Regions from separate parts of the Gordonia sp. ABKF26 genome, predicted to be linked through region 1. Evidence: riboswitches for the same ligand, from Rfam matches in the RefSeq annotation. Region 1 holds a riboswitch; the other holds the start of a gene.
The links. Region 1 has a riboswitch for S-adenosylmethionine ahead of AB4Z55_RS19050 (bifunctional o-acetylhomoserine/o-acetylserine sulfhydrylase). Riboswitches for the same ligand answer to the same signal wherever they lie in the genome.

Region 1 (15,526 bases):
CGGCGAGTTGCTCCTCGGGGGTCAACTGACTGTGCGTGGTCGAGGCCGGGTGGATCACCAGCGAGCGCACGTCGCCGATGTTGGCGACGTGGCTGTGCAGGCTGAGCGCGTCGACGAACCTCTTGCCGGCGTCCACGCCGCCGGTGATCTCGAAGGCGATGATCGCGCCCTGACCCTTGGGGGCCAGTTCCTGGCCGCGCTTGTACCAGGGGGAGGACTCCAGGCCGGCGTACGCCACCGACTCGACCTGGCCGTGTCCCTCGAGGAAGGCGGCGACCTTCTGCGCGTTGGCGACATGGCGCTCGATGCGCAGGCTCAGGGTCTCCAGGCCCTGCGCGAGGAGGAACGCGTTGAACGGTGCGATGGCCGCACCCGTGTCACGCAGCCACTGCACGCGGGCCTTGAGTGCGAACGCGGGCGCCCCGAGGTCGGCGAAGACCGCGCCGTGGTAGCTGGGGTCCGGGGTGGTGAAACCGGGGAACAGGTCTTTCCCGTCGCGCTGGACACGCCAGTCGAAGGTCCCGCCGTCGACGATGACGCCGCCGATCGCCGTGCCGTGGCCGCCGATGTACTTGGTGGCCGAATGCACGACGATGTCGGCCCCGTGGGCCAGCGGATTGATCAGGTACGGCGTGGCGACCGTGTTGTCGATGATCAGCGGTACGCCGTTGCGGTGGGCGACCTCCGAGATGCCGGGGATGTCCAGGATCTCGTTGTTGGGGTTGGAGATCGACTCACCGAAGAACGCGCGGGTGTTGTCCCTGACCGCGGCCTGCCACGACGCCGGGTCCTCGGGATCGTCGACGAACGTGACCTCGACGCCCAGCTTCGGCAGCGTGTAATGGAAGAGATTGAAGGTGCCGCCGTACAGGCGCGGGCTCGACACCACGTGGCCGCCGGTCTCGACGATGTTGAGGATCGCGTAGGTCTCCGCGGCCTGGCCCGATGCCACGAGCAGCGCGGCGACGCCACCCTCGAGTGCGGCGATCCGCTGCTCGACGGCATCCTGGGTCGGATTCATGATGCGGGTGTAGATGTTGCCCGGCTCGGCGAGCCCGAAGAGGTTCGCGGCGTGCTGTGTGTCGTTGAAGACGTACGACGTCGTCTGGTAGATCGGCAGCGCCCGCGCGTTCGTCACCGCATCGGCGGCCTGTCCGGCGTGGATCTGCTTGGTCTCGAAGCTCCAGTTGTCCACTGGGGAGGTGCCGTCGGCGGAAGTGCCGTCAGGGGCATCAGACATGGCGATTGATCACTTTCTACGGTCGGCAGGGCCAACTCGACCCTGGTGGGGTCCGACCTTCGGACCCGCGCTTGCCGGGGATCGTCGCTGCGATCCCACAACCCGGTCATCACCCGGAGCACCCCACCGCGGATGGAGGGTTGCCGATCAGCCAGCCGGGGCTTGACGCTGATGCTCATGACCTGGCGACAAGGATATAACACGGATGTGAGTGCCGGAGAACCGTCCCGGTCAGGCCGCGTCCAACACTTTCCAAGCGCGGTCCGAAGGTGGCATGAGCTGTCCTCCGACCGAGTGAAATCATGTGTGGTCAGATGCATAGTGCCTGGTCACGGTCGTTAGCGTCCCTCAGCGTGCTGTCGGTTTCACCGTCGCAGATCTAGCGTTCGGACCAGCCCCGGCTGCGTCGGAGGATTCCGATCGGGTGGTCCGGGTTCGCACAGGAGCGCCCCATGGCCGCGATCGCTCGTCTCCGAACCCGACGGACCTCGCTCACGATCGCCGCTCTGACTGCCCTGGCGGTCGCGGCAGCTCTCAGCCTGTCCGGGGCCCCTCCCGCGACGGCCGCCGAATGCAGCGACTCGGGCGCGGTCATCATCGTGGCCGGGACCAACGACCCGGAGAGCGCCCATCTCGTCGGTGTGAAGCAGCGCTACACCGGCAAGGTGCCGACGGTGGAGAACGGCGAGGTGGTCATCGAGGACGACCCGGGGAGTCCCTATCTCGCCGCGCCCAAGGACGTGATCCACGTCGACTACCCGACCACGCTCTGGCCGCTCGGTGCCGCCGGATACGACGACAGCACCGGACAGGGCAGGAGTGCGACGGCATCGGCGATCGCCGGCTATCAGCAACGATGCGGGGCAGGCGCCGACATCGTGGTCGCAGGCTATTCGCAGGGTGCCCGCGTCGCCGGTGACGTACTCGCCGACATCGGGAACGGTCGCAACGTCGAGCAGGTCGTCGCGACCGACGAGAACGGCGACGTCATGCTCGACGAGCAGGGCAATCCGGTTCTGGTGGACATCGTGACGGGGAACATCTCCGGCGAGCTGTACGCGGATCCCCGCCGCTCCGGCGACAAGACCGGCCGCGGTATCGAGTTGTCGTTGATCGGGATCATCCCGGGTCTGACGATGGCAGGGGCACGAGGTGCGTCCGAGACCGACGGCGGGTTCGGAGACCTCGAGGGTCGGGTGGTGTCGGTCTGCATCGATGGCGATCCCATCTGTGACCTGCCGGATCCGATCCACGACCCGATCGGCGCGATCGACGGCCTGCTCGGCTACTTCACCAAGCACAACCTCTATCCGTTCCAGATGTATCGGGATCCGCGCACATCGACGTGGAACGACGGGCGGACCGTTCGCTGCGATCCGGGGACCGCGGTGTGCGTGGTCACCGCCGATTCCGCATTCGCCGAACTCGTTCAGGGGTGGGCGCGCGATCTGGGGTTTTCCGGTGACATCGGGGACTTCTTGTCCGGTCGTCCGACGATCGACCTGCCGTACGGCATCGAACTCGCGAACCTGCAGCCGGTGATCCGGCTCGTGCAGGACCTCCTGCCACCGCTGCCGAAGCTCGGATATGGCGCCTATCTGCCGGATCTGTTCGTCTTCGAGGACATCCTGCAGGGGATCCTGACGCTGTCGCCGGCGAGATTCGTCGACGGAGCCACCGCCCTTGCCGCGAGCCTCCGCAGCATCGTCCTGCTCCCGGTGAACTTCGTGCGGTACTGGGCGGGAACGATCGTCGGACCGGTGGCGCCACAGGCCGGCACCGTCACGGTTCTCGCGGCGGATGCGTCGAGTCTGCGGTCGTCGACGTTCACGAGGCTCGCGACCGCAACCGGTGACGCCATCGAACCGGTTCGGGTCGAACCGGCCACCGGATCCGACGACCCGGTGGTGCCGTCACCGGCCCCGGGCGACCCGACCGCCGACACTCCCGGGGGACCCGCCGGCACCGACGACGCGAGCGGTGTCGAGGCGCCCGACGAGGATCCCGCCCCGGCGCCCGTCCGCGACGAGGTCCCGGCCGCCACCGATCCGTCGTCGGGCGAGCTGTCCGAGGACGAACCGGCCGGGGCGGAACCGGCCGGGGAGGAGCCGGCCGGGGAGGAACCGGCGGGGGACGAGCCGCCCGGAGACGATTCGGAGGCGGCCGACACGGCCCCGGCGGGAGGCGGGTCCGGGGGCGGCGGCGCCGAGGCCGGCAGCTGATCCGGGGCGCACGGTCGCGGCGCCCGACTGCGACCCGGCCGATGCGATGATCGCGCGGGCAGGGGGGTGTGAATGAACTCACCGCCGGGTCCGGAATCAGGGCCTCCCGGACACGGTTGGCATCAACCGTGTCTGACGCTCTTTCCACCACCGATGCCCCGGCCGACGTCTCGCTGACGGATCGGCTCGCCGCTCCGGAGGTCCACCGTCCCGAGGGGGCCGTCTCGGTCGGCGTGTCCCGCCGGGTACGTCGCTGGACGATTCTCGCCCTCGCGCTCGGCGGTTTCGGGATCGGTACGACCGAGTTCGTCGCGATGGGTCTGCTGCCCAACATCGCCGGCTCGCTCGGAGTGTCCGAACCGACTGCCGGACATGTCATCTCGGCGTACGCGATGGGTGTGGTGGTGGGGGCTCCGCTGATCGCGGCGCTCACCGCGAGGATGTCTCGACGCACGTTGCTCATCGGTTTGATGGTGGCGTTCACCGTGGGCAACCTGGCCACGGTTCTCGCGCCGGACTACGGGCTGCTGCTGGTGGCGAGGTTCGTGGCCGGTCTGCCGCACGGCGCCTACTTCGGCGTCGCGGCGCTGGTCGCCGCTCACCTCGCGGGCCCGCGGAATCGCGCCAAGGCCGTGGGGCAGGTGATGCTCGGTCTGTCGGTTGCCAACGTGTTCGGCGTGCCGGCCGCCGCCTGGCTCGGGGAGACCTTCGGCTGGCGGTCGGCGTTCGCGATCGTCGTCGTCATCGGGGTCGCCACCGTCATCGCACTGATGCGCGCCCTTCCGGCGCTCACCGGGATGAAGACCACCGATCCGCTCACCGAGCTCGGTGCACTCAAGCGGTCCCAGGTCTGGTTCACCCTCGTCATCGGGACCGTCGGATTCGGCGGGATGTTCGCGTTCTACACGTATCTGAACTCGGCGTTGACCACTGACACCGGGCTGTCGGTGTCGGTCGTGCCCTTCGCGCTCATGCTGTACGGACTGGGCATGGTGACCGGCAACTTCGTCGGCGGCTACATCGCCGACCGCAGCGTGTCGGTGGCGATCCTCGGTGGCCTCGCCGCCAGCGCCCTATCGCTCGGCGCGTTCGCGGTGCTGGCTGAGAACGCCTGGGCAGCGCTGTTTCTCACGTACATGGTGGCGCTCACCGGTACGGCGATGCTGCCCGCGCTGCAGACCAGGCTGATGGATGTGGCTGCTGACGCGCAGACCCTGGCCGCCGCGTTGAACCATTCGGCACTCAACATCGCCAACGCGGCCGGCGCGCTGCTCGGTGGTGTGGTGGTCAGCGCAGGCTACGGGTATCTCGCACCGTCGGTCGTCGGGGTGTTGCTCGCGCTGGCCGGCATCGCGGTCACCGTGGTGGCCCTTGCGACGTCGCGGCGCCGGCCGGTCGGATCCTGACCGAACGCGTGGGTCAGCTGTTGGTCGGCGGTGTGGCGATGGTCTTCGAGAGATAGAGCTGCTCGCCGAGTTTGTTGATCAGCTCGAGCTGGGTTTCGAGGTAGTCGATGTGTTCTTCCTCGTCGGCGAGGATCTGCTCCAGGAGGTTCGCACTCGTGATGTCACCCTTGGACCGGCACAACGCGATTCCGGGGCGGAGTCGTTCCACGACCTCGACCTCGATCGCCATATCCGATTCGAACTGCTCGCGGATCGACTGTCCGATACGCAGCGGCAGCAGGCGCTGGTAGTTGGGGAGGGCATCGAGGAACAGGATTCGATCGGTCAGGATCTCGGCGTGCGTCATCTCTTCGATCGACTCGGCCCGGGTCTTGGCCGCGATCTCGGTCAGCCCCCAGCTCTGCTGCATCTTCGCATGCAGGAAGTACTGGTTGATCGCCGTGAGCTCACTGGTGAGCTGTTCGTTGAGCAGTTCGATGACCTCGTCGTCGCCACGCATGTGTCAGCCTCCGGTTCGCCGTGAATGTCCGGTCGAACCGTAACACGACAAAACCCCCCGCGCGTCGTGTCGCGCGAGGTTCGTCGGGTCGGCTGTCAGGTCATGCAGCGGTCGTCGCGGTTGACGCCCTTTCGCTCAGGATGTCGTGCAGTTGGTCCAGACAGGTTCCGCAGCCTTCGCCCGCGCCGCATCGGTCGCTGATCGCGTCGACGGTGTACGCACCTGCGTCGCAGTGGGCGTGGACCTCGTCGACCGTCACGGCGCGGCATATGCAAACGAACATCTTCGGACTCACCTTCGTGCCTGGATTAGGCAATGCTTACATATCTTAGGGTGTCCGCACAAGGGTTGCCTTACCTCTATCTCGGCATGTGCGCCGTGGCCACGGCCGGCCGGGGCTGTCCGACCCGGTCCGTAGGATGTGGCCCCGTGCCACTCACGATCTCCACGGTGAACGTCAACGGAATCCGCGCAGCGGTGAAACATCGGTCGGAGGCCAACCGCGGCTTCCTGCCCTGGCTCGATCAGGCCGGACTGGAAGGGTCCGGGTTGGACGTGGTCCTGCTGCAGGAGGTCCGGGCCAGTGCGGAACTCGCCCGCGACGCCCTGGCGCCGGCGTTGGCCGAGGGCTGGCATCTCACGATGAGCGAGTCGGCCGTGAAGGGCCACGCGGGCGTCGGCGTGCTGACCCGGGGCGAACCCGCCGCGGTGCGGGTCGGGTTCGGGAGCGCCGAGTTCGACGAACTCGGGCGCTATGTCGAGGTCGACCTCGACACCGATCTGGGGCCGTTGACCGCCGCGAGCCTGTACCTCCCCAAGGGGGCCGCGCTCTCCGACGCCGCGAAGGACATCGCCAAACATGACGAGAAGGTCCGGTTCATGGCCGAGTTCGGCGACCATCTCGGCCGGCTCGTCCGTCGTCGCCGGCATGTCGTCGTCGGTGGCGACTGGAACATCGCGCCCGCCGAGGCGGACATCAAGAACTGGAAGGGCAATCTGAAGAGCCCCGGTTTCCTGCCACATGAGCGTGCGTGGGTGGCCGATCTGCTGGCGGCCGGGTGGCGCGACGTCATGCGCGAGCTGTTCCCCGACGACGCCGGTCCCTACTCCTGGTGGTCGTGGCGCGGAAAAGCCTTCGACAACGACTCCGGGTGGCGTATCGACTACCAGCTCACCAACAAGATGCTGGCCGGCCGCGCGACCAAGGCCGAGGTCGCACGTGCCGCGGCATACGACCTCCGCTGGTCCGACCATGCGCCGGTCACCGTGCGGTACGAGTGACGGGATCTGACAAACTGGGCGTCATGACCAGCGACGCAGAGCGCACCGGAGACCCGTCGGCCGGTGCGGTGCCGACCCGCCCGCGTGTGCTGTCGGGCATCCAGCCGACCAGCGATTCCTTCCACCTCGGGAACTATCTCGGCGCCGTCCGGCAGTGGGTGGCGTTGCAGGACGATTTCGACGCGTTCTACTTCATCCCCGACATGCACGCGCTGACCGTGCCGTTCGAGCCGAAGGTCCTGGCCGACCGCACCCGTCTGAGCGTTGCCCAGTTGCTCGCCGTCGGCGTGGACCCCGAGCGTTCCACCATCTACGTCCAGTCCCACATCCCCGAGATCGCACAGCTGACGTGGGTCCTGTCGTGCATCACCGGCTTCGGCGAGGCGAGCCGGATGACCCAGTTCAAGGACAAGTCGGCGAAGCAGGGCGTCGACGCGGCGGGTGTCGGCCTGTTCACTTATCCCATCCTGATGGCCGCCGACATCCTGGCGTTCGGAGTCGACCGGGTGCCCGTCGGGGAGGATCAGCGGCAGCACCTCGAACTCACCCGCGATCTCGCGCAACGCTTCAACTCCCGCTTCGGCAAGGTGCTCAAGGTGCCGCAGGCGCACATCGTCTCCGAATTCGCCAAGATCTACGACCTGCAGAACCCGACCGCCAAGATGAGCAAGTCCGCCGAGACCGACAAGGGTCTGATCAACCTGCTCGACGACCCCAAGCGTTCGGCGAAGAAGATCCGCTCCGCCGTCACCGACACCGGATCGGAGATCCGGTTCGATGTCGCCGAGAAGCCGGGCGTCTCCAACCTCCTGACCATCCAGTCGGCGTTGTCCGGCGTCGGCGTCGACGATCTGGTCGCCAAGTACGAGGGCAAGGGTTACGGCGATCTGAAGGTCGACACCGCGGAGGTACTCGCCGAGTTCGTGACCCCGCTACGGGGGCGCGTCGACGAATACCTCTCGGACCCGGCCGAACTCGACGCCGTCCTGGCCCGGGGCGCGGCCCGCGCTCGGACCGTCGCCTCCGAGACGCTGGCATCTGTCTATGACAAGGTGGGGTTCCTGGCGCCTGGCCGGTGACACCGGACCCGCAGGACGCCCGTACCGGGACCGAACAGGGACGGCCGGTCCCCGCGCTCCGACCAGGAAGGCCATTCATGACCTCCGCGCCAGACCCGGCGAAATCACCGGTGGACACCGCGAAATCGCCGGTGGACACCGCGAAATCGCCGGTGGACACCGCGAAATCGCCGGTGGACACTGCGAAGTCGGCGGTGGACACCGGGAAGTCGACCGTCGACAAGGCCAAGGCGGCCTTCGCGGCGGCGCGAGAGAAGTGGCCCGCCGTCGAGCATCTGGTGCAGACCGTCGAGCGCTACAACGATCGGCGCGGCAACGTGTACGCCGCAGCCATCAGTTTCAACGGCATCCTCGCGCTCGTCCCGATCATCATGGTGGTGTTCTCGGTGGCGGCCTTCGTGCTCGCCAATCAGCCCCAGTTGCTGGAGGACCTGCAGAAGGCCATCGTCGAAGCCGCGCCGGGCAAGATGGGTGAGCAACTCAGTGAGGTCATCGACTCGGCGATCTCCTCGCGCGCCGCGGTCGGGATCGTCGGGCTGATCGGTGCCGCGTTCACCGGGATCGGGTGGATCTCCGGCGTCCGGGTGGCCTTCACCGAGATGTACGGAGGCCGCGTCGACCGCAACCCCGTGCTGTCGAAGGTGTGGGACCTCCTCACGTTCGCGTTGCTGGGTATCGCCTTCGCTGTGACGATGGCGCTGACGACCCTCGGCAACAGCGGCCTCACCACCACGATGCTCTCCTGGGTCGGACTCGACGACGCGTCGTGGGCCCCGGTCGTGGTGCGGGCGGTCGCCATCCTCGTGTCCGTCGTCGCCAGCTGGCTGCTCTTCACCTTCGTGCTCGCGCGGCTTCCGTTGGTGCCCTTGCCCATGACACACGCGATGAAGGCCGGCTTGATCATCGCGATCGCCTTCGAGCTGATGAAATCGCTTGGTGGACTGTACCTTCAGTCGGTCCTCAGTTCCCCGGCCGGGGTTGCGTTCGGCCCGATCCTCGGTGTCTTCGTCTTCGCGTATCTGGCGTCGCGGATCGTCCTGTACGCCACCGCCTGGTGTGCGACCGACCCCATCAACAGCTCGTATCAGGTGGTCGAGGAGCCCGACGCGGAACTCCGGCGGCCGGTGGTGATCTCGCCGACCGTCGAGGTGAACCCGGCGCCCCGGGCCGGTGCGCTCGCGGCCGCCGCCGGTGTGGGCGCGGCAGTCGCCGCGCTCGTCGGAGTCCTCCGGCGACGCTGACACCCGGTCCGGGCCGGTCCGAGCCGGGATCTCGTGCCGCGAGTCAGCGCCGGCCGGCGAGTCGCAGGCCGAGCAGCATCAGGATCACCGCCACGAGCGCGGCCACGAGTCCGATCAGAACCTGGACGGAAGTGGACGACGCTCGATCGGAACCCGTTGCCGTGGCTCGCTTCTCGGTCTGTGGGTCGGGCGGTGACGACGACGCCCCGTCCGGTGACGACGTCCGCTCCGGCGACGACGGTTCGACGAGGTGGCCCACGGAGATGGTGGGGTCGGTCCGGAATCCGTAGTCGAACATCGACGCGGCCTGATCCCAGTACAGGTCGCCGTCGACGGACAGGCCGAACATCTGCACGATGACCACCGTCCGGCCGTCCCGTTCGGCGGCTCCGACGAACGTCTTGCGCGCGTCGTCGGTGTAACCGGTCTTGCCGCCGATGATCCCCGGATAACCGTCGAGGAGAAGGCGATTGGTGCTGTACATGTCGTAGGCCGGGTGATCCTTGTCGCCCGGCACGTCGGGGCGCCGCGGATATCCCGGAAAGCGGTAGGTGCGCAGCGCGATCATCTCGCGGAACGTCGGTTCGGCCAGTGCGGCGCGGAAGAACAGCGCCAGGTCGTAGGGTGACGACGACATTCCGGCGGCGTCGAGGCCGGACGGGCTCGCCGCTCGCGTGTCCTGCGCGCCGAGCAGTTCCGCCCGATCGTTCATCTTCTCCAGAGCCGCGTCGACGCCGCCGAGCTGACGCGCGAGGGCGTGCGCGCAGTCGTTTCCCGACACCAACAACAGGCCCGTGAGCAGATCGCGCACGGTGTAGACACCCCCGGGCCCCATACCGCAGGAGTCGCCCTCGGCGGTCCAGTCCTCGGGGGTCGGTTCGACGCGTGCGGCGAGGTCGAGTTCGTCGAGGACGACGAGGGCGAGCAGCACCTTGATCGTCGATGCCGGCCGGTAACGGCCGTGGGGGTCCTTGGCGGCGATGACCCGCCCGGACCCGAGGTCGGCGATCAACCAGCCGGCCGAGGTCAGGCGCGGCGGAACAGGTCCCGCGGCGGGATCGGCGACGACGCCGCAGCCGGCGAGTTCGTCACCGCCGACGGCCGGCGACGGAACCGGCAGGGGAGTGGGGGTCGGCGAACCGGGCGCGACGACCTCGGATTCGTCGACGGCGGGCGGCGTCGCGACCTTGTGTGGGCAGTGTTCGGTGGCCGGAGTGGTGATGGCCGGTGGCGGCGGGGCCGGCGGCGGGACGGCGACCGCGGGCTCGGTACCGACGACCAGGCCCACGAGCCCGAAGGTGAGCACGGCGACGAGAGCGCACGCGGTACGACGAGTCCACGTCGAGGTCATCGGCCGCACGTTACCAGCGGGAGCGCCCGTTGCCGACGACCTCGTGCAGCCATCGCCGCATCACCGCATCCGCCATCGGTGCGGTCACGCTCTCGGTGGCCGCCGCGTCGGCGGGGAACCGATCGGTGGCGGGTTCGCCGAGTACCTCGACCACCGAGGACCGCGAATCCGGATGTGACAGCCAGTCGCCGACGAGCTCGCCGCCGGCCTCGAGGTGGAACTGCACGCCGTAGCAGTTGTCCACGCGGAACAGCTGAGCGACGCAGGTTTCCGACGATGCGAGCAGTGTCGCCCCGGGCGGCAGGGTGAAGGTGTCGAAATGCCACTGCACAGTGTCGATCTCGCGGGGTGTGGGTGCCGTGACCGCACCGCCCCACACCGGATCGGCCATACCCGCGTCGTTCAGGATCACGCGGTGCACGCCGAGTTCCGGTGCGTCACCGGTGTACACCTCGCCGCCGAGCGCCGCGGCCAACATCTGCGCACCCAGGCAGACGCCCCAGATGGGCATTCCCCGGTCCCGGGCTCGACGCAACAGGTCGAGTTCGTCGCCGATCCATGGGATACGGCCCGCGTCACCCAGGCCCATCGCGCCGCCCAGAACGACGATGGCGTCGAAACCCGTCAGATCGACCGACGCGGACTCGCGCCAGATCCGTAGCGTGGTCGTCTCGGTGGTGTCGTACAACGCGGGCCCGTATGCGCCCGGCGGCTCGGACTCCGCATGCCGGATCTCCAAGACCCGCAGCCGCTCCGGCGGCTCGATCCGCTCTGTTCTGGTGCTCATGACGAGAGCAAGCGTACGGCCGCGGCGGCCATTCCTCTCGTCGACGCGGTCGGGAGTGGATCGAGCCGGGGGGTGCACAGCGCCGGGATCAACCGGTGCGACACGAGCTCGTGGGGCGCGGGCCGTCTGCGGTGTGGTCGGCGGCGTGCTCGCCGTCGATCCGGATCTCGCATCGGGAGAGGCGACCGCCGGACTGGAACAGGGCGTCGACCGGCACATCGCCCGCGGCTCTCGTGTACACCAGGGACGCCGTCCAGTTGCCCTCCGAATCCCGTTGCAGAAGTGGGACATCGGACTGTGTCCGCAGTCGGCCGTCCGCGTCGGTCCAGGCAACGGCGCCGTTGTGCTGCTGGTCGGAGGTCAGGATGATCGTGATCCGTTGGGTGTCGGTGGTGGGTGCTGCCGCGGCCGGGGTGAAGACCAGAAGGCAGGCGAGCACACTCACCGCGAACGTCAACAGCAGCCGAAACAACAGGGCGCGGGCCATGGGGAACTCCGTTCGATGTGCGAGAGCCGATCCGGCGACCGTCCGGTCGTCCTCGGTCTCTCTTCGACGCATCGAGCGCCGGATCGGTTCCCTCGGAGTGCGGGCCTGTCCCTGCGTCAGGTGGTGACCGTCAGCGGCAGCGTGGTGAAACGGCGGACGAGAACCCCCGGCTCCCAGTGCGTCTGCCCCAGATCGATGCGGAAGGTCGAGGTGGAAGTCAGCAGATGCTCTGTCGCGAGTCGCGCCTGGAGCCGCGCCAGTGCGGCCCCGACACACAGATGCAGACCCTTGCCGAATGCGAGGTGCGACCTCCGGGCCGCCGGATCGAGGTCGATCGCAGCGGGGTCGTCGAAATGGGCCGGGTCGCGGTTGGCTGCACCCCACATCAGGAAGACGTGCGAACCGGCCGGAAGCCGCGTGTTGCCGAGCGTGGTGTCGGCGACGACGTGCCGGAAGTGGCCACGGAACGGGGTCTCGAGTCGCAGTGCCTCCTCGACGAACACCGGGATGAGTTCGGGGTCCCGGCGCAGACGATCGACGACCTCGGGATGACGGTCCAAGAGCCAGACGACACTGTTGAGCAGACTCGTGGTGGACTCGGCGCCCGCGGCCACCAACTGGAACAGGATCATCACGGCCGACTCGTGGTCGAGGCCACCCGCCGCGACGCGGGCGGCCACCTCGGCCAACGCAGTCCGCGCGCCAGACCCGCTCGCTTCGCTCCCGGCGCCGGTGTCATTCGGCCCGCTCGCTCCGCTCCCGGCGCCGGTGTCATTCGGCCCGCTCGCTTCGCTCCCGGCGCCGGTCAACGCCGCTGACAGATACCCCGTCAGCTCGCCGACCGCCGCGGTCGCCGTCGTCAGCTGCTCCGGCGTGATGACGCCGTCGATCAGGACATTGGTCGCGATCGCCCACCGGGTGAGTGCGGCACGGTGGTCGGCCGGGAATCCGAGCAGCTCGCACGCGACCGCCATCGGAATCCGTTGTGCCACAGCGCTCACCCAGTCGATCCGACCGTCGTGCAGATTGGCGCTCCAGGATCGCTCGAGGTGCCCGCGGATGGTCGGCTCCAGCTCTCGGATCCGCGCCGGCGAGACCGACGTCATCGCGAGCTTGCGATGATCCCGGTGGCGCGCACCGTCGGCGGTCGCGAGGACGTGCACCGCATCACCCAGACCCGCGACCGGGAACTCCGAGACCGAGCCGTCGCCGTGCCACACCATCGTGGCGGTCAGGTTCGACGAGAAGTCCTCCGGGCGGCGGACCGCGTCGGCGATGAGATCCCAGGAGCCGACGGCGAAGAACGAGGAGTCGCCGATGCGCTGTACCGGGGAGTCGGTGTGAAGGCGCGAGTAGAAGGTCGTGGGGTCCTCGGTGGTGTCCATGACACCAGGGTCGACGGCGGCGGACGCGGTGGCACGCGAATCCGGAAAGCAGAGATCGGTGGGATCGCCTGGCGCGCGGTACCGTCTCACCGTAGCGTCGTGACCAGCGGGTGACGGGCGCCCAGAGGGTGCAATCCGTCTCATGGTGAGAATGGAGGGCTCGTGGCCCAGGACTGGCTGGTCGGTGGTGAACGGCGGGACGCCGCCCGCGAACGCCTCGTCGCGCACGCCGCGGCTCTCATCGCCCGGCGCGGACTCGACGCGTTCGATCTCGACGAGCTCGGTCGCCGGGCGCACTGTTCGAGGGCGACGATCTACCGGCACGCCGGCGGGCGGGCCGCGGTGATCGAGTCCGTGTTGGCCACCACCTCGGCGCCGGTGCTGTCCGCCATCCGGGCGTCGATCGCCGACCTCACGGGACCCGAACGTGCCCGGACGGCGATCATCGAGACCTTGCGGGCCCTGCGGGGGGACCGGGTCATCCGGCAGTTCCTCCGACCGGACAACCTGATCGACGCGACGCCGACGGTCCTGTCGTCTCCCGCGGTGCACGCGGTGGCCGCCGATCTGGTCGGCGTCGATCCCGACGACCCCGCGGATGCGCGGTTCCTCATCCGTTCGGTGCTCGCCATGTTGCTGTGGCCCGCCGAGCCGGACGAGGAGGCGCGCAGCGCGGAATCCATTGTCGCCGGCCTTTTCCGCCCGGAAGCACCCTGAGGGCCACCTCGACCGTCACCGACGACGACGGCCCGCACCCCTGAGGGTGCGGGCCGTTGCCGGGCTGCAGAGAGAGTTCGAAAGGGTCAGCGCGAGAACATGAGCGCGCGCTTGACCTCCGAGATCGCCTGGGTGACCTGGATGCCACGCGGGCAGGCGTCGGTGCAGTTGAAGGTCGTGCGGCAGCGCCACACACCGTCGACGTCGTTGAGGATGTCGAGACGCTCGACGGCACCCTCGTCACGGCTGTCGAAGATGAACCGGTGCGCGTTGACGATCGCGGCCGGGCCGAAGTAGGAGCCCTCGGTCCAGAACACCGGACAGCTCGTCGTACAGCAGGCACACAGGATGCACTTGGTGGTGTCGTCGAAACGGGCGCGGTCGGCCTGGCTCTGGATGCGCTCGCGGGTCGGCTCGTTACCCGAGGTGATCAGGAACGGCTTGATCGCGCGGAACGCGTCGAAGAACGGCTCCATGTCGACGACGAGATCCTTCTCCACCGGCAGGCCGCGGATCGGCTCGATGGTGATGGTGATCTCCTTGGACTTGTCCTTGGGGAGCATGTCCTTCATCAGGAGCTTGCAGGCGAGACGGTTGACGCCGTTGATCCGCATCGCGTCCGAGCCGCACACGCCGTGGGCGCAGCTCCGACGGAACGTGAGTGTCCCGTCGAGGTAGCCCTTCACGTAGAGGAGCAGGTTGAGCAGACGGTCGGTCGGCAGCGCCGGGACGCGGAAGCTCTCGAAGCCCTGGGCGTCGGGGTTCTCCGGGTTGAAGCGGAAGATCTTGAGCGTCACCATGGTGGCCTCGTCGGGCACCGGTGGCAACGGCGGCTCGTCGGAGGACGGCGCGGGCTTGTCCAGAACAGATGTCATCAGTACTTACGCTCCATCGGCTCGTAGCGGGTTTCCACGACCGGCTTGTACTCCAACTCGATGTCCGAAAGGAGATCGGTGCCCTTCTTGTAGGCCATGGTGTGCCGCTTGTAGTTGACGTCGTCACGATCCGGGTAGTCCTCGCGGGCGTGGCCGCCGCGCGATTCCTTGCGGTTCAGGGCTCCCGCCACGGTCACCTCGGCCATCTCCAGCAGGAAGCCGAGTTCGATGGCCTCGAGGAGATCGCTGTTGAACCGCTTGCCCTTGTCATGGACACGGATGTGGGCGTAGCGCTCCTTGAACCCGTGGATGTCGGTCAGGGCCTGCTTGAGGGTCTCTTCGGTGCGGAACACCGAGGCGTTGGCGTCCATCGACGCCTGCAGTTCGGTGCGGATGTCCGCGACGCGTTCGTGGCCGTGGTCGCTGAGCAGCAGTTCGAGCCACGAATCGACCATCTCGGTGGGCGTTTCGGGGAGTTCGGCGAACTCGGCCGAGTTCGCGTAGTCCGCCGCGGCGATGCCCGCCCGGCGTCCGAAGACGTTGATGTCGAGCAGCGAGTTGGTGCCCAGGCGGTTGGCCCCGTGGACCGACACGCACGCGCACTCGCCCGCGGCGTACAGGCCGTGCACGACCTCGTCGTTGTTCCGCAGCACCTGGCCGTTGATGTTCGTCGGGATGCCGCCCATGACGTAGTGACACGTCGGGAACACCGGCACGTATTCGGTGACGGGATCGACGCCGAGATACGTGCGCGCGAACTCGGTGATGTCGGGGAGCTTCTCGTTGAGGACGTCCTCGCCGAGGTGGGTCACGTCGATGTAGACGTAGTCCTTGTTCGGCCCGGCGCCGCGACCCTCGAGCACCTCGAGCACCATCGAACGGGCGACGATGTCGCGCGGCGCGAGGTCCTTGATGGTCGGGGCGTAACGCTCCATGAAGCGCTCGCCGTCGGCGTT
Region 2 (15,526 bases), 2.6 Mb from region 1:
CTGGTCTTGAAGATGCCGCGGACCGCGGACGTCGTGGTCGTCGCGCCGGGCTTGCGGATCCCCCGCATCGCCATGCACAGGTGCTCGGCCTCGATCACCACGATGACCCCGCGGGGTTCGAGCCTGCGCATCATCGCGTCGGCGATCTGACTGGTGAGACGTTCCTGGACCTGCGGGCGCTTCGCGTACAGGTCGACGAGCCGGGCCAGCTTCGACAGCCCGGTCACCCGACCGGAGGTACCGGGGATGTAGCCGACGTGAGCGACCCCGTGGAAGGACACCAGGTGGTGTTCGCAGGTCGAGTACATCGGGATGTCCTTGACCAACACCAGCTCGTCGTGGTCCTCGTCGAACGTCGTCGCGAGGACGTCGTCGGGCTCGGTGTAGAGACCGGCGAACATCTCGCGGTAGGCGTTCGCCACCCGGGTGGGCGTGCGGATGAGGCCCTCGCGGTCGGGGTCCTCGCCGACCGCGAGCAGCAATTCACGCACCGCGGCCTCGGCACGCGCCTGGTCGAACTCCGATCGAGGTCCGGCGAGTACGGCGTCCTGCCGCTCGTTGATGCTCATCCGGCCACTTTACGAACTCGGCCGCGAGTCGTCGTCATCGGCGCGGTGTCCCCACCCGTTGGTGTCGCCGTTGCGGCCCGGCCGCGGCTCGGGCTCGGGTGGCCAGCCGGGTGCCGACCAATCCCGCGGCGCACCGTAATCCGGACGCGTTCCACCGCCGTAGGACCCGCCCGATCCGCTGCGCCCCGCGCCCGGATCCGGGTACTGCGGGTTGGGGTAGTTCGGGTTCGGGTACTGGGGGTTGGGGTACTGGGGGTTCGGATACTGGGGTCCCGGATGAGCCGGCGGATACCCGTGGTCGGGGTACCGGGGTTCGGGATTGCCGCCCTGCGCCGGTGGTGTCGGTCCGCCCGGTGTCCCCGGTTCGGGGTACATCGGCGGATAGTTCGGGACCTGACCCGGGACCTGCGGGGCACCCGGGTAGCCGGCTCCCACCGGTTCGGGGATCTTGGCCTGCTCCGGCGGCGGCCACGGCTCGCCCCGTTCGATGGCGAGCTCGCCCGGGGTCTTCACCGGCGGCTTGTCGCTGGGGGTGCGCTCGCCGAAATCGTTGAAGGTGGTGATCCGCGGACGCTTGTCGACGTCGGAGAATATCTTCTCCAGGTCCTTGCGGGTCAGCGTCTCCTTTGCGAGGAGTTCGGTGGCGAGGACGTCGAGGGTGTCCCGATACTCGGTGAGGATGGCCCACGCCTCGGTGTGCGCGGCCTCGATGAGCCGGCGCACCTCGTCGTCGATCTCACTCGCGATCTCCGCGGAGTAGTCGGAGTGCGACCCCATGGACCGGCCCAGGAACGGGTCGCCCTGGTCCTGGCCGTAGCGCACCGCGCCCAGTCTGGAGCTCATGCCGTACTCGGTGACCATCGCACGCGCGATCTTCGTCGCCTGGTCGATGTCCGACGACGCGCCGGTCGTCGGCTCGTGGAACACCAGTTCCTCGGCGGCACGGCCGCCCATCGCCATCACGAGCCGGGCGATCATCTCCGAGCGGGTCATCAGGTCCTTGTCCTGCTCGGGAACGGCCAGCGCGTGACCGCCGGTCCGTCCGCGAGCCAGGATGGTGACCTTGTAGATCGGATCGAGATCCGGCATCGCCCACGCGGCCAGGGTGTGACCGCCCTCGTGGTACGCGACCACCTTGCGCTCGTGCTCGCTGATGATCCGGGACTTGCGGCGCGGCCCGCCGATGACCCGGTCGACCGCTTCCTCGAGCGCCTCCGCGGTGATCGTCTGCTTGTTCTCACGCGCGGTGAGCAACGCCGCCTCGTTGACGACGTTGGCCAGATCCGCGCCGGACATCCCCGGTGTCCGCTTGGCGAGACCGTCGAGATCGGCACCGGAGTCGATCGGCTTGCCCTTGGCGTGGACCTTGAGGATCGCCCGGCGACCCGCCATGTCGGGGTTGCCGACCGGGATCTGACGGTCGAAGCGGCCCGGCCGGAGGAGGGCCGGGTCGAGGATGTCGGGACGGTTGGTCGCCGCGATCAGGATGACGCCCGAGCGGTCGCCGAAGCCGTCCATCTCGACCAGGAGCTGGTTGAGGGTCTGCTCACGCTCATCGTGACCGCCACCGAGGCCCGCGCCGCGCTGGCGGCCGACCGCGTCGATCTCGTCGACGAAGATGATGCACGGACTGTTGTTCTTGGCCTGCTCGAACAGGTCGCGCACACGTGACGCACCCACGCCGACGAACATCTCGACGAAGTCGGAGCCGGAGATCGTGAAGAACGGGACGCCGGCCTCACCGGCGACCGCGCGGGCCAGCAGGGTCTTGCCGGTTCCGGGCGGGCCGAAGAGCAGCACACCACGCGGGATCTTCGCGCCCAGCGCCTGGTAGCGAGCCGGGTTCTGCAGGAAGTCCTTGATCTCGTAGAGCTCTTCGACGGCCTCGTCCGCGCCCGCGACGTCGGCGAAGGTCGTCTTCGGCATGTCCTTGGTGAGCTGTTTGGCCTTCGACTTGCCGAAGCCCATGACCCCACCGCGTCCACCGCCCTGCATACGGCTCATCACGAAGAAGAACAAGCCGAACAGCAGGATCATCGGAAGCACGAAGATCAGGATCTGCCACAGGACGGACTGCTCGTTGACGTTGGTCGTGTACGGGGTGCCGGTGCCCTGGACGGCCTCGAAGACCTGGTCGCCTGCCTGCGCCGGGTACTTGGCGCTGATCTTGTCGGCGTCGGCGTCGTTGACCTTGATCGGCGACTTGAGCTCGATCCGGAGCTGCTGCTCGCGATCGTCGATGCTGATGAACTTGGTGTTCTTGTCGTTGAGCTGCTGCAGTGCGACGGAGGTGTCGACGCCGCGGTACTCCCGACCGGAGTCGCTCATCACGCTCCAGCCCCAGAGGGCGAGCAGGATGAGCGCCAGGATGGCGAGGTTGCGGAAGACTGTCTTACGGTTCATGCCAGTTGGTGGGGGTCGAGCGGGCTCGCGGGTTCAGTCCCGGTGCCGACGCCGTTCCCATGTCCTTCCCGTCGACGTACACATTGAGGCTACCGGTCAACGATCACGCTGGTGAAACCGTTCCCTCCGCAGGTCGGGCGCGTGAGTCACGCGGGAAGTCGCGTCAGTGCGTGTACACCGACGGCTTCAGGCGACCGATGTAGGGCAGGTCGCGGTACCGCTCGGCGTAGTCGAGGCCGTACCCGACGACGAACTCGTTGGGGATGTCGAAACCGACGTCGGCGACCCTGATCGTGGAGCGCACGGCGTCGGGCTTGCGCAGCAGGGCGCACACCTCGAGGCTGCGCGGCGAACGCGTGGCGAGGTTCTTCATCAGCCAGGACAGCGTCAGGCCCGAGTCGATGATGTCCTCGACGATCAGCACGTCACGTCCCTCGATGTCGCGGTCGAGGTCCTTGAGGATGCGGACCACACCCGACGACGACGTCGACGACCCGTAGCTCGACACCGCCATGAACTCCATCTGCGACGGGATCGGGAGCGACCGCGCGAAGTCGGTCATGAACATGATCGCGCCTTTGAGGACACCGATCAGGACCAGATCCTCGTCGATGTCGGCGTAGCGCGACGCCACGGACTGGGCGAGTTCGGCGGTGCGCTGCTTGATCTCTTCTTCGGTGATCAGGACAGCGTCGATGTCAGCGGCGTACGGATCGGCAAACTGCACGGTTCCAGCTTGTCATGTTTTCCCGACGCCGCGACGAACGGGTACCTCGGCGGGGCCGGCAGCCGTCGATCAGAGAAATGATGAAAGGCGACCTGCGGTTTTTCCAAGAATCACCTGCTCACACCATTCATCTCCTTTCACACCGACATTTCGCGAAATTGCTATGCGGATAACAGTCACATAACAACTCATCACACGGGCACCATTTCGCGGGGATGCGTTTCGATGTGGATCAAGCGTCTGACATTCTCGAAAGCAGAGAGCTGAGCACCAGACCTCTGAATCCCCTCCCTTCTCACGCCCTGTCCTGTGTGGACAAGAAGGAGCATTAGTGTTCCCCACTTCGCGTACTCCCCTGCGCAAAAAACGCCTGAGCGCGATTCTGGTGCTGGTCACCGCTGTCGTCACAGCCTTTGCCGCGACGGCCGAAGCTGCACCTCAGCGGGCCCCGGCCGCGACATACGACGCGTCCTGGAATGCCTCGGCACTCACTCTCACCGTGCACAACGCATCGGTGAGCACGGACAACGGGAATCTGACGATCCGGGATATCGCCGGCGCGGAACTCTTCCGGATGCCGCTCACCTACCGCAACGAATTCCGACAGTTCCCGATCGACACCCGGACCGCGGGGAACAAGGTCACGCTCATTCCGTCGCGGGACGCCGCACGTTCGTCGGCGCTCAATCCGACCGAGGTCGAGAAATTGCGCGGCGTGGCTCGGCACAATGTCGCGGCTCCGCAGACGCGGCAGGAACGCGACGATCAGGCTCTCGAACGATTCCAGTCCCAACTCCGCACCGGCATATCGGTCGGGACATTGGTCGGAACGGTCGTCGGTGGAATCGTCGGCGGTGTGATCGGTTGCGTCATCGGACTCGTCGCCGTGGTGGTGGGCTGCCTCGTGGGCGTCGCGCCGGCAGCCGCGATCGGCGGCATCGCCGGCCTCGCACTGGGCGGTGGAGGCACACTGATCGGTGCCGGAATCCACTACTTCCAGACGATCAACTCGCCCTTCACGCCCCCGCGTCGATAGCCGCGGAACCCACGACGACGGTCCGTCTCACCTCGCGGTGAGGCGGACCGTCAGTGTGTCGCCGGACCGGATGACGACACGACGCACCCCGGGGTCGCCACCCACGGCGATCTGGGTCCGGTCGGCGGTGGCCGTCGCGTCCAGGAGGTCGGCGACGGCCGAGATGACCCGGTGGGTCGGTTCGGTCGCCCCGATGTCGAGCAGCCAGGCGCGCAGCACACGCGTCCGGATCGCCGGCGGCGCATCGAGCAGTGGCCCGATCGCCAGGCCGTCGTCGCGCCCGCACTCGGCCAGCACCCGGGCCGCCCAGTCGTCGAGCGCGTCGTTGTCGGCCCGAACCCCCGCGGCGGTACGACACAGCGCCTCGACGACCCCACCGTGCAACGTGTCCTCCAACAACGGGAGGACCTCGGAGCGCAGCCGGACGCGAGTGAATCGCGGGTCTCGATTGTGCGGGTCGTGGTGGGCAGCGAGTCCCAGTTCGGTGCACGCCGCCAGGGTCTGTTGTCTGCGGACCCCGAGAAGCGGCCTGCCCCAGGGGTTTTTCCAGACGCGCATACCGGCGATCGACCGTGCCCCGGAACCACGCGCCAACCCGAGCAGCACGGTCTCGGCCTGGTCGTCGGCGGTGTGACCGAGCAGAACCGGGCGGTCACCGCGGGCCGCGTCGAGCGCCGCGTATCGGGCGTCGCGCGCGGCGGCCTCGAGACCTCCGCGACGGCCGACCCGCACCGGCAGGACCTCGACTCGGGCTCCGAGAGCACTCGCCGCGTCGGCCGCGGTCCTCGCCACCTGGGCGGAGCCCGGCTGGAGCCCGTGATCGACGACCAGCGCGGTGACGTCGAGACCCGCGCCGACGGCCGCCGCGGTCAGCGCGAGCGAGTCCGGGCCGCCGGAGAGTCCCACGCAGACCTCGGAACCGAGCCGGTGAGCGGCCGCGAAATCCGCGACCGCCTTTCTCACAAGACCCGCTGAATCCATGCCCGCGGGTCGTCGATCTCGTTCGGCAGCGGCATCGTGTCCGGTGAGGTCCACACCGTGTTGAACCGTTCCATGCCGACGGCCTCGACCACCGCGTCGACGAAGGCCTTACCGCGGATGTACTGCGCGAGCTTGGCATCCATCCCGATGAGGGCCCGGATGAGTCGCTGCACCGGATTCTGCGGTGCGGTGCGTCGTTTGTCGAAGGCGGTGCGGATACGAGCCACCGACGGCACGTGCGCCGGACCGACCGCATCCATGACGTGATCGGCGTGCCCCTCGAGCAGGGTGCCGAGGACCATCATCCGCTGGAAGGCGGCATGCTGCTCCGGACTTTGCAGCAACTGCATCGCCCCGATCACGCCCTTCTCTCGCGGGCCGTCGGAACCCTTGAGCGCCTTGGTCATCCGCGTGACGATCTCGGTGGTCGACTCGCCGGCGTCGGAGGTGAGCACCGCGACGTTGTCCTGCATGTAGTCACGTAGCCACGGGTTGGCCGAGAACTGCACGCGGTGGGTGACCTCGTGGAGGCACACCCACAGCCGGAAGTCCGACGGGATCACCTTGAGCTGACGTTCGACGTTGATGATGTTCGGCGTCACCACCATCAGCACTCCGGGTTCGCCGGTCTCCGGATCAGGCGTGAACGGATCGTACTGACCGAGGATCGCGGTGGACAGGAACGCGAGCAGACCACCGGCCTGCAGTCCGCCGAATCGTGCCCCGAGTCCCGGGGAGCCCGCGTCGGCGGATTCCTCGTCGGAACCGAGCATCGATCGCATCGACAGGGAGGCGGCGTCGATCCAGCCGGCCCGGTCGAGGACCCGCGTGGTCGGTACGCGCAGGCCGTCGGCCAGACCCGTGACCCCTCGGACCGGGGCCTCGGCGCGGGTGGCGGCGTCGGCCAGTTCGGCGCGCGCCGCCTCGTAGGTGTACGCGGTCGTCTTCGGGCCGGGGCGGGCGAGTCGTTTCGCCGTGGACGCGGCCAGCGACCAGTCGATCTGCGAACCGATACCCGGTCGGCGTTCTCGCTCGACGGTGTCCTCGGCGCCCGATTCCGGCGGCGTCCCGGTCTCGGTCCCGGCTTCCGCTGCCGCCGGCCCGGCGATTCCTGACGTGATCATCGGCACCCGCACTCTCTCAGTTGACCCACCACCGCATCGAGGGCGGGTCGCGCGTCCGCCGGCGAGGTGCCGCCGGACATCAGGGCGAACGACAGCACGCGGCCGTCGACTGTCTGCACTATGCCCGTCAACGAACTGACCCCGGTCAGTGTTCCGGTCTTGGCACGTGCCCACCCCGCGCCCGGGTTGTCGGCGGCGTCGAACCGGTCGGCGAGTGTGCCGGTGCCACCGGCGATCGGCAGCCCGTCGAGCATCGGGCGCAGGGCCGGTTTGGCGGGACCACTCGCGGCCGTCATCACCGCGTCGAGCAGTTCCGGCGTGGTCCGGTTCGCGTAGGAGATCCCGGACGCGTCGTGCAGTGTCGTACCGGCCCACTGGCCCGGGAACTCCGACGAGAGCACCTGCTCGATCGCCTCGACCCCACCCGCGTGGGTCGGCTGCCCGCCGCGATGCACGGAGAGTTCGACGGCGAGCGTCTCGGCGAGCACGTTGTCGCTGTAACGGAGCATGTCGTTGACCCGGGTGACCAGCGGGGCCGACTGGACCTTCGCGATCACGCGCTCGTCGCCGGATCCGCTCGAGGCGGTACCGCGTACCTCGGTGACCGGCCCCTCGACACCGAGCGCGGCGGCCAGCGCCTCGCCGGCCATGATGCCGGGGGTCGCGGTGCGGGGCGAGTACTCGTCCAGCGGCTCCAGCCGGGCACCGTCGACCATCAGTGATTCGATCGGCGCGATGTCGCCGCCCTGGATGTCCCGCCGGTCCCAGGTGGTGTCCATCGTCGGCCCGGAGAACGCGCCGAGGTCGACGGCCACCGAGGTCACCGGGATCTCGGTCTCCTCGATCTGGCGCGCGAGGTCGGCGATGCGTCCCGGATCGGTGTAGAAGGTGTCGGTTCCGGCGGGCTGGGCGGACAGGGTGGGGTCACCCGCGCCCCGGAGGACGACCTGCCCGTTGCTGCCGGCCACCACCGTCGTCGTCAGTCGCTGATCGTGCGGCACGGCCTCGAGGACGGCGGCGGCGGTCAGGATCTTGGCGTTCGAGGCGGGAATGCGGGGACGGTCGGGGGTTCTCGTCCAGAGGACCTCACCGGTGAGCGAATCGCTGATCTTGCCGCTGAGCTCGCCCAGCGCGGGATTGCGCAGTGCGGGCGTGATCGCTCGCAGGACCCCTGGCGGCGTCGGCTCCGGCGCGGTGTCGACCACCGGGCCGATCCGCGGGTCGACGGCGACCGCGGCGGGTTGCGGCGGCACCCCGGGCGGGAGTTCCGGCTCCCGGTCGATGCGGAGCGCGATCACGACCGACGCCGTGGCGACGAGGGCCAGGATCACCACCGCGGTGATCGTCCACCACAGAAGTCTCCGACCGCGACGACCGCCGTTTCGGGTGGATGCGCCCACAAAGCCTCCGGGTCTCTCACGGTTCACGGTCGATGGAACGGGCCCGGATGTACGCACAACGAGGGGTACGAACATCGAGGTCGCCGGACCAACAGTATCGTTGGGACAGCGTGCGGGCGTTTCGGCCCGACGCGGCATCCCCGATCAAGACTGCCAGGAGGAACTGTGGAATTCGATGTGACCATCGAGATCCCCAAAGGTGGCCGCAACAAGTACGAGGTCGACCACGAGACGGGCAAGGTCTACCTCGACCGCTACCTGTACACCTCGATGGGCTACCCGGCCGACTACGGCTACATCGACGGCACCCTCGGTGAGGACGGCGACCCGCTCGACGCGCTGGTCCTGCTCCCCGAGTCGGTGTTCCCCGGCATCATCGTGCGGGCACGGGTCGTCGGCATGTACACGATGACCGACGAGGCCGGCGGTGACGACAAGCTCCTGTGCGTCCCGGCCAAGGACGTGCGCTGGGACCACATCAAGGACATCTCCGACGTGTCCGAGTACGAGCTGGGCCCCATCGCCCACTTCTTCGAGCACTACAAGGACCTCGAGCCCGGCAAGGAGGTCCAGCCGGGCGGGTGGGTCGGACGCGACCAGGCCGAGAAGGTCGCGCAGGAAGCGATCGACCGCCTCGCCTCGCATCCCGACGCGGCCAACGAGCCCTCGCGGGGCTGACGCTTCGCAACACACGAGAACGCCGGCAGCATCCGTCGAGATGCTGCCGGCGTTCTCGTCTGGTCACCGGAGTGGCTTCGACTCGGCGCCTCGACCTCGACGCGCTCCTTCGTCGCTTGCTCGGCCCGGCGGCTGCGCTCGGTGCCGGTACCAGCGGAGCGGACCGTCAGGCCACGCGGTGCCGCTGCTCGGCGAGAACCGGCAGGATCTGTTCGCGGATGCGCACTTCGGTGGCCGCGCCGTCGATCGGGACCAGGATCACCGCGTCGGCGACCTCGGCCGCGTAGATGTCGCGGACCAGCGTGATCAGTCCGTGGGTGGTCCCGATGTAGCGGATGGTCCCGGAGCTCGCCTCCGACGACGCGACCACCGCGTCAGCGGCCGCCGCACGCGCCGACGCGGCATCCGGCGCGACGGCCACCTCCACCTCCAGAGCGACAACGAATCTCGCTTGATCGTGGCTGCCGGCCCGGAGCAGGGAACGCGCCCGCTGCGCATCGCGAAGGGTCTCGCGTCGCACGACGATCGGAAATGTCTGTGCCAGTTCGTCTCCGGCGACGGCGACCTGAAATCCCGGCCGGCCGATGCTGATCGGGGCCGTCGGTGCGGATGTCGGTGCGGGGACCACGGTGCCGCGGTCTGCACGTGCGTCGAGTTCGATGGTCATCGTGTCACCCCTCGTTCGAGTTCGGTCGGATCGTCTGTTCGGTCAGTGCTTGCGGTCAGGGCGCGTAGCGCGTCGAGCAGCCGGTCGATGTCATCGGAGGTGGTTCCCGCGCCGAAACTCGCGCGAACCGCGCCGGCCGGATGACCGAGACGTCTGAGCAGCGGGTGGGCACAGAACCGGCCGTCGCGCACACCGATGCCGTGTTGTGTACTCAGATACTCCGCGACGACCCGCGGTGCGATGCCGTCGACGGTGAAGCCCGCGATGCCGACCCGATCGGTGGAGTCGGCGAAGATCCGCAACGGCCGCACCCCGTCGATCGCGGCCAGTCCCCCGTCGAGACGCTCGGACAGGCGCGCCTCGTGCAACCCGATCGCCTCCGGCCCGAGGTCGGCGAGTGCGCGACAGGCCCGGGCGATCGACACCGCGCCAAGCACGTTCGGCGATCCGGCCTCGTGGCGGGCGGCCCCGGTGTGCCAGGTGACCCCACCGGCACTCGGACCCAGGTCGACGTCGGCGGTCGCACCGCCGCCGGCAAGGTAGGCATCGGCGGCGTCGAACCAGTCCCGGCGGCCGATCAGGACTCCGGAGCCGAAAGGCGCGTATGCCTTGTGTCCGGAGAAGGCCAGGTAGTCGATGCCGTGACTGACGATGGACACGGGTCGGTGCGCGACGAGCTGCGCGGCGTCGACCAGGATGCGGGCCCCGTGCCGGTGGGCGATCGACGCGAGCCGGCCGATCGGCAGCACCTCGCCGGTGACGTTCGACGCCGCGGTGACCGCGAGCAGCGAGGCCGGCGCCGACGCGAGCTCGGCCTCGAGCGCGACCAGGGTGTCCTCGATGGTGTCGCAGGCCGGGACGACCCGGGCCCGGTTGCGACCGTCGCGCGGCGCGCACCACGGCAGCAAATTGGCGTGATGCTCGATGTCGAGCACCACGACGTCCCCGGGGGTGATGTGGGCGGCGAGGTTGATGGCGTCGGTGGTGTTGCGGGTGAAGACGACGGTGTCGTCGACCCGCCCGCGGACGAACTCGCGCACGGTCTCCCGAGCGGCCTCGTACCGGGCGGTCGTGACCTGCGACAGGTGGCCGGCACCGCGGTGAACACTCGCGTACTCGCCGAGCCCCTCGGCGACCGCGGCGGCCACCGAAATCAGTGCCGGCGCACTCGCCGCGTAATCGAGATTGACGTATCGCGTCGTCCCGCCGCCGGCCAACGGTACGGTCACGTCGGCGCCGACGACCGGGGCGAGACCGGGAACGGCCGGGCGCGCACGGTGGTCGAGACCGACGACGTGGGCATCGACAGACTCGTGGCCGACAGTTCTCGGTGCTGACAGGACAGCGGTCATGGCAGGAGCTCCTCTGAATTTCCGCGCTTGCCGCGTCCGGTCGGTACGCGGCCAGGTCGTCACCCGGAGCACCCCACCGCGGAGGAGGGTTGCCGACCAGCGAGCCGGGGCTTGTCACTGGCACTCATGACCTACGAACCAGAGTCGTCGATGTCGCGCAGACGTGTCAATTTTCACTCAGCGTGATCCGAAGTTAGGGCACACTTACCTGTAGCGTGTCAGGGGTGTCAGCGACTGATGTGTTCGTGTTGTCCCGCCCGCACGGCACCGTGCGGGGCCGGGGCGCCGTCCGGGGTTTCACCGATGTCGATGCGGCCTCGGCCGCGCTGCGTTCCGGCGAGATCGGCGCGCTGACCGGCGCGATCCCGTTCGATCTCGCCGACCCGGCCGCGCTGGTGGTGCCCGAGGTCTTGGACCTCGACGACGCACCGCTGGCCGGCGGACCGCCGCTGTCGCGAATCCCGCTGTCGACCACCCTGCACCCCACCGCGGATGAACACCGCGAACGGGTGGCGCATGCCGTCAAACGCATCGTCGCCGGCGACGTCGGCAAGGTGGTCCTCGCCCGCAGCGTCGACATCGTGCTCGACCGAGAGGTCGCGCCAGGCGAACTCCTCGATGCCCTCGCGGGCGGGAACGCCGGGCACAATGCATTCGGCGTCGACCTCGGCGCGGCCACCGGCTCCGGGTCGTGGTTGTTCGGTGCGAGTCCCGAAGTGCTGCTGCGGAAGTCGGGATCGGTCGTCACCTGTCACCCGTACGCGGGGTCGGCGCCCCGATCGCCGGATCCGGTCGTCGACCGCGCGGTCGCCGACGGATTGTTCTCCTCGGCCAAGGATCTCGCCGAACACGCGTTCGTCGTGGATCATCTGCGGGACCGGCTGTCGCATCTGTGCGACGACGTCGACGCGCCGTCGACCCCGCAACTGCAGTCGACCGGAGAGGTCTGGCATCTCGCCACCCCGATCCGCGCGACGCTCCGCGACCCCGCCACCACCGCACTGGATCTCGCGCTTCTGCTCGGACCAACCCCCGCGGTGTGCGGCACACCGAGTGATGTTGCGGCACAGATCATCCGAGAGGTCGAGGGGGAACGCGGCTTCTATGCGGGAGCCGTCGGCTGGTGCGACGCCGCCGGCGACGGCGAGTGGATGGTGACCATCCGGTGCCTCGAACTCGAGGCAGATCGTCGCAGCCTCCGCACGTGGGCCGGGGGCGGCATCGTCGAACACTCCGATCCCCAGGGCGAGCTCGAGGAGACCGCGTTCAAACTCCGGACGGTGTTGAACGCGTTGGGGATCGACAGCCTCGACTAGCCGCGTCCGGGCCGCGCCGGCTCAGCCCAGCGCCTGGTCCAGATCCCCGAGCAGGTCGTCGACCCCTTCGAGCCCGACCGACAGCCGCACCACCGAGTCGCTGAGGCCGATCGCCGCGCGTCCGTCGGGTCCCATCGCACGATGCGTGGTGGTCGCCGGGTGGGTGATCAGCGACTTCGAGTCACCCAGATTGTTGGAGATGTCGACGATCTGCAGGCCGTTGAGCACCTCGAAGGCGCGCTTCTTGCCGTCGATGCCGTCGTGGTCGTTGAGCTCGAAGGTCACCACGGTGCCGCCGCCCGACATCTGCGACTTCGCGAGATCGTACTGCGGATGTGATTGCAGAAACGGGTATTTCACCCACCGCACGCGCGGGTCGGCCTCGAGGAACTCGGCGATCCGGAGCGCGGAGGACACCGAGGCGTCGACGCGTAGGCGCAGTGTCTCCAGACCCTTCACCAGCGTCCAGGCGTTGAACGGACTCAGCGCGGGACCGGTGTGGCGCATCAACTGCTGGACCGGCCCGTCGATGTACTCCTTGGCGCCGAGCACGGCGCCGCCCATGACGCGGCCCTGTCCGTCGATGTGTTTGGTGCCCGAGTACACGATGACGTCGGCGCCAAGATCGAGACCACGCTGCAGCAACGGCGTGGCGAAGACGTTGTCCAGCACCACCTGTGCGCCCGCGGCGTGCGCGAGTTCGGAGACCTTCACGACGTCGACGAGGCTCTGCATCGGGTTCGACGGCGTCTCGAAGAACACGGCGTCGGTGGGCTTGGACAGCGCCCGCTCCCACTGTTCGAGGTCTTCACCGTCGACGAATTCGGTCTCCACACCCCACCGCGGCAGGATCTCGTTGCACACGACGAAGCAGGAACCGAACAGGCTGCGTGCGGCGACGAGCCGGTCACCGGCCTTGAGCAGCGCCCCGAGTGCGACGAACACCGCGGCCATACCGCTCGCGGTCGCGAAACACGCTTCCGCACCCTCGAGTTGACGCAGACGCTCCTGGAACATCTCGACGGTCGGATTGCCGTAGCGCGAGTAGACGAATCGCTGGTCCTCCCCGGTGAAGGCACGTTCAGCCGCCTCGGCGGAGTCGTAGACGTAACCGCTCGTGAGGTAGAGGCCCTCAGAGGTCTCGTGGAATCCGGAGCGCGACAATCCACCGCGTACCGCGATGGTGTCGGCCGACAACCCTTCGGGCAGCGGGCGACCCACGGGCAGATCAGGACTCACGATTGCCTCCACGGCAGGTTCTCGGCACGCCAGCCCGACGCGCCGCGATGGTCGTTCTCGTCGAGGGCACCCTCGAAACCGTCGACGATGTTGTAGGCCTTGCCGATTCCGTCGGCGGTCGCGGCTTGCGCAGCGCCGATCGACCGATGTCCGGAGCGGCAGATGAAGATGACCTCTTGGTCGTCGGACACGCCCGAATCGCGCAGCTGTGCGACGAAGTCGTCGTTACGACGCCCCTCGGGAAAGGTGGTCCACTCGGCGAAGATCGTGCGCTTACCCAGGATCTCGAGGTCGGGCACGCCGACGAACGACCATTCGGCTTGCGTCCGACAGTCCACCAGCACCGCGTTTGGATTGCTCTCGAGCTTCTCCCACGCCTCACGGGGGGTCAGGTCACCGGCATAGGTCATGAGGAACACACCTTCCATTCGCCGTTCTCGCGCACCACGATCGTGTCGACGACGTTCACGTCGTCGGGTGTCTTGTCATAGTGCCAATGAACCTTCGCGGTCGCCCGGTCACCGTCGACGACCAACTCCGTGATCTCCGGGATCTCGATGTGACCGTTGCGGGTCAGGGTTTCCCGGTTGTCCTGCACGAACCGCTCTTCGGAGATGAAATCGGCCGCCTCGACGTCGGCGGCGCAGGTGTTCGCCCGGTACTCGGCATAATTCGGGCCGTTCCGCGCGGTGTAGACGTCGTTGATCGCGTACTGGACCTGGGCCGAGTCGCCGGCCCGGTCCTCGGCGGGACGGGTCACATTCGACAGCACGACGCCGAGCACAACGAGGCCCACGACGCCCGCCGCGACGAAGAACGGCCATGCGTTCTTCCACGACGGGGGCCTCTGGTCACCCTCACCTGCAGCTTCGGCCATGGCGGGCAGTCTATCGAGCGTCCCGGGACCGGTTGAGACCGGCGTCGCCGGCCGTGCGGTGCCCGACGAGCGCACCCGCGCGTCGTCGGCAATCGGAACACCGTGAGTAAGGTGGCCCTAAGTACTTGAGTACCTGAGTACCTGAGTACCGAAGTACAGCGGAGAACGACGACGCCGAACGCAACGACCAGCGAGGACCCCGGATGCGCTCTACCACCCGCCGCACACTCACCCTTCTCGTCGGGCTGCTCGCGGCAGCTCTCGTGGCGACCTCGTGTTCGCCGCCGGATGAGACCGTCGACTCCGGGATGGCGCAGGCGCCCGCCCCCGAGGCCGGCGCGATCCCGGTGACCGTGCAGCAGGTCTATGCCCCCGCGACGGTCGCACAGGCGCCGAAACGCGTCGCGGCGATGGGCGTCGGCGACGGTGACACCCTGCTCGCGCTGGGGATCACCCCCACCACGATCGCGCCCTTCGCCGACCCCGACCAGGCGTCGGCACCGTGGAATGCCGAGCTGCTCGCGGACTCGAACCCGGTCGTCCTCCCCAATTCCTCGGGTGCGTTCGGCGACGAGATCCCCAAGACCCTGGCCACCGAACCCGACCTCATCACCGCGGTCGGCGCCGACCCCACCCGCGATCAGTTCGACCTGCTGAGCAAGACCGCACCGACGATCCTGCGGCCCGCGCAGTTCCAGCCCTGGCAGGTGCCGTGGGACGCGCAGACCCGACAGATCGGCACCGCCGTCGGGCTGCCCGAGCTGGCCGACCGGAAGGTGGCCGAGACCGAGCAGTTCCTCGCACGAGTCCGCGAGCAGAATCCGCAACTCGCGGGCAAGACCGCTGTGGTCGTGACCGCCAGCCCGACCGGCGGCGTGTCGATCTACGGCCCCGGCGACGGCCGCGGGCAGACCGTCGCCGGATACGGACTGACCTTCCCGCCGGCGCTGCAGCCATCGCTGACCAGCGGATTCTACGGCGACCTCCCGGCCGAGAGCCTGAACCTGCTCGACTCGGCCGACGTCGTCGTCGCCGTCGACTGGGAGGGATCCAACGACCGGCTGAAGTCGAACGCGGCATTCAACCGCCTGGCCGTTGCGCAGTCGGGCCGCGTCGTCTACCTGCCCCAAGAGGTCGGCAGTGCCATGTCGGTGCCG

Region 2: linked by a shared signal. The riboswitch ahead of AB4Z55_RS07290 (aminotransferase class V-fold PLP-dependent enzyme) and the one ahead of AB4Z55_RS19050 (bifunctional o-acetylhomoserine/o-acetylserine sulfhydrylase) in region 1 are both predicted to bind S-adenosylmethionine.

Annotation. Positions count from the first base shown of each region.
Region 1 is NZ_JBGCVZ010000003.1:4,104,868-4,120,393, reverse strand. Features, by position in the region: gene AB4Z55_RS19050 (bifunctional o-acetylhomoserine/o-acetylserine sulfhydrylase) at 1-1,240, opposite strand, end outside; SAM riboswitch class IV at 1,303-1,423, opposite strand; gene AB4Z55_RS19045 (PE-PPE domain-containing protein) at 1,693-3,462, shown strand; gene AB4Z55_RS19040 (MFS transporter) at 3,591-4,868, shown strand; gene bfr (bacterioferritin) at 4,882-5,367, opposite strand; gene AB4Z55_RS19030 (bacterioferritin-associated ferredoxin) at 5,468-5,650, opposite strand; gene AB4Z55_RS19025 (exodeoxyribonuclease III) at 5,797-6,648, shown strand; gene trpS (tryptophan--tRNA ligase) at 6,672-7,727, shown strand; gene AB4Z55_RS19015 (YhjD/YihY/BrkB family envelope integrity protein) at 7,805-8,968, shown strand; gene AB4Z55_RS19010 (D-alanyl-D-alanine carboxypeptidase family protein) at 9,012-10,319, opposite strand; gene AB4Z55_RS19005 (type 1 glutamine amidotransferase) at 10,330-11,106, opposite strand; gene AB4Z55_RS19000 (hypothetical protein) at 11,195-11,593, opposite strand; gene AB4Z55_RS18995 (cytochrome P450) at 11,710-12,978, opposite strand; partial or broken gene AB4Z55_RS18990 (TetR/AcrR family transcriptional regulator) at 13,141-13,739, shown strand; gene AB4Z55_RS18985 (succinate dehydrogenase iron-sulfur subunit) at 13,782-14,570, opposite strand; gene sdhA (succinate dehydrogenase flavoprotein subunit) at 14,570-15,526, opposite strand, start outside.
Region 2 is NZ_JBGCVZ010000003.1:1,480,550-1,496,075, reverse strand. Features, by position in the region: gene folE (GTP cyclohydrolase I FolE) at 1-569, opposite strand, end outside; gene ftsH (ATP-dependent zinc metalloprotease FtsH) at 579-2,972, opposite strand; gene hpt (hypoxanthine phosphoribosyltransferase) at 3,136-3,699, opposite strand; gene AB4Z55_RS07320 (glycine zipper family protein) at 4,031-4,735, shown strand; gene tilS (tRNA lysidine(34) synthetase TilS) at 4,763-5,716, opposite strand; gene AB4Z55_RS07310 (zinc-dependent metalloprotease) at 5,695-6,840, opposite strand; gene dacB (D-alanyl-D-alanine carboxypeptidase/D-alanyl-D-alanine-endopeptidase) at 6,837-8,240, opposite strand; gene AB4Z55_RS07300 (inorganic diphosphatase) at 8,406-8,918, shown strand; gene AB4Z55_RS07295 (hypothetical protein) at 9,085-9,585, opposite strand; gene AB4Z55_RS07290 (aminotransferase class V-fold PLP-dependent enzyme) at 9,582-10,937, opposite strand; SAM riboswitch class IV at 10,956-11,069, opposite strand; gene AB4Z55_RS07285 (isochorismate synthase) at 11,177-12,253, shown strand; gene AB4Z55_RS07280 (O-succinylhomoserine sulfhydrylase) at 12,275-13,492, opposite strand; gene AB4Z55_RS07275 (rhodanese-like domain-containing protein) at 13,489-13,902, opposite strand; gene AB4Z55_RS07270 (hypothetical protein) at 13,899-14,369, opposite strand; gene AB4Z55_RS07265 (ABC transporter substrate-binding protein) at 14,573-15,526, shown strand, end outside.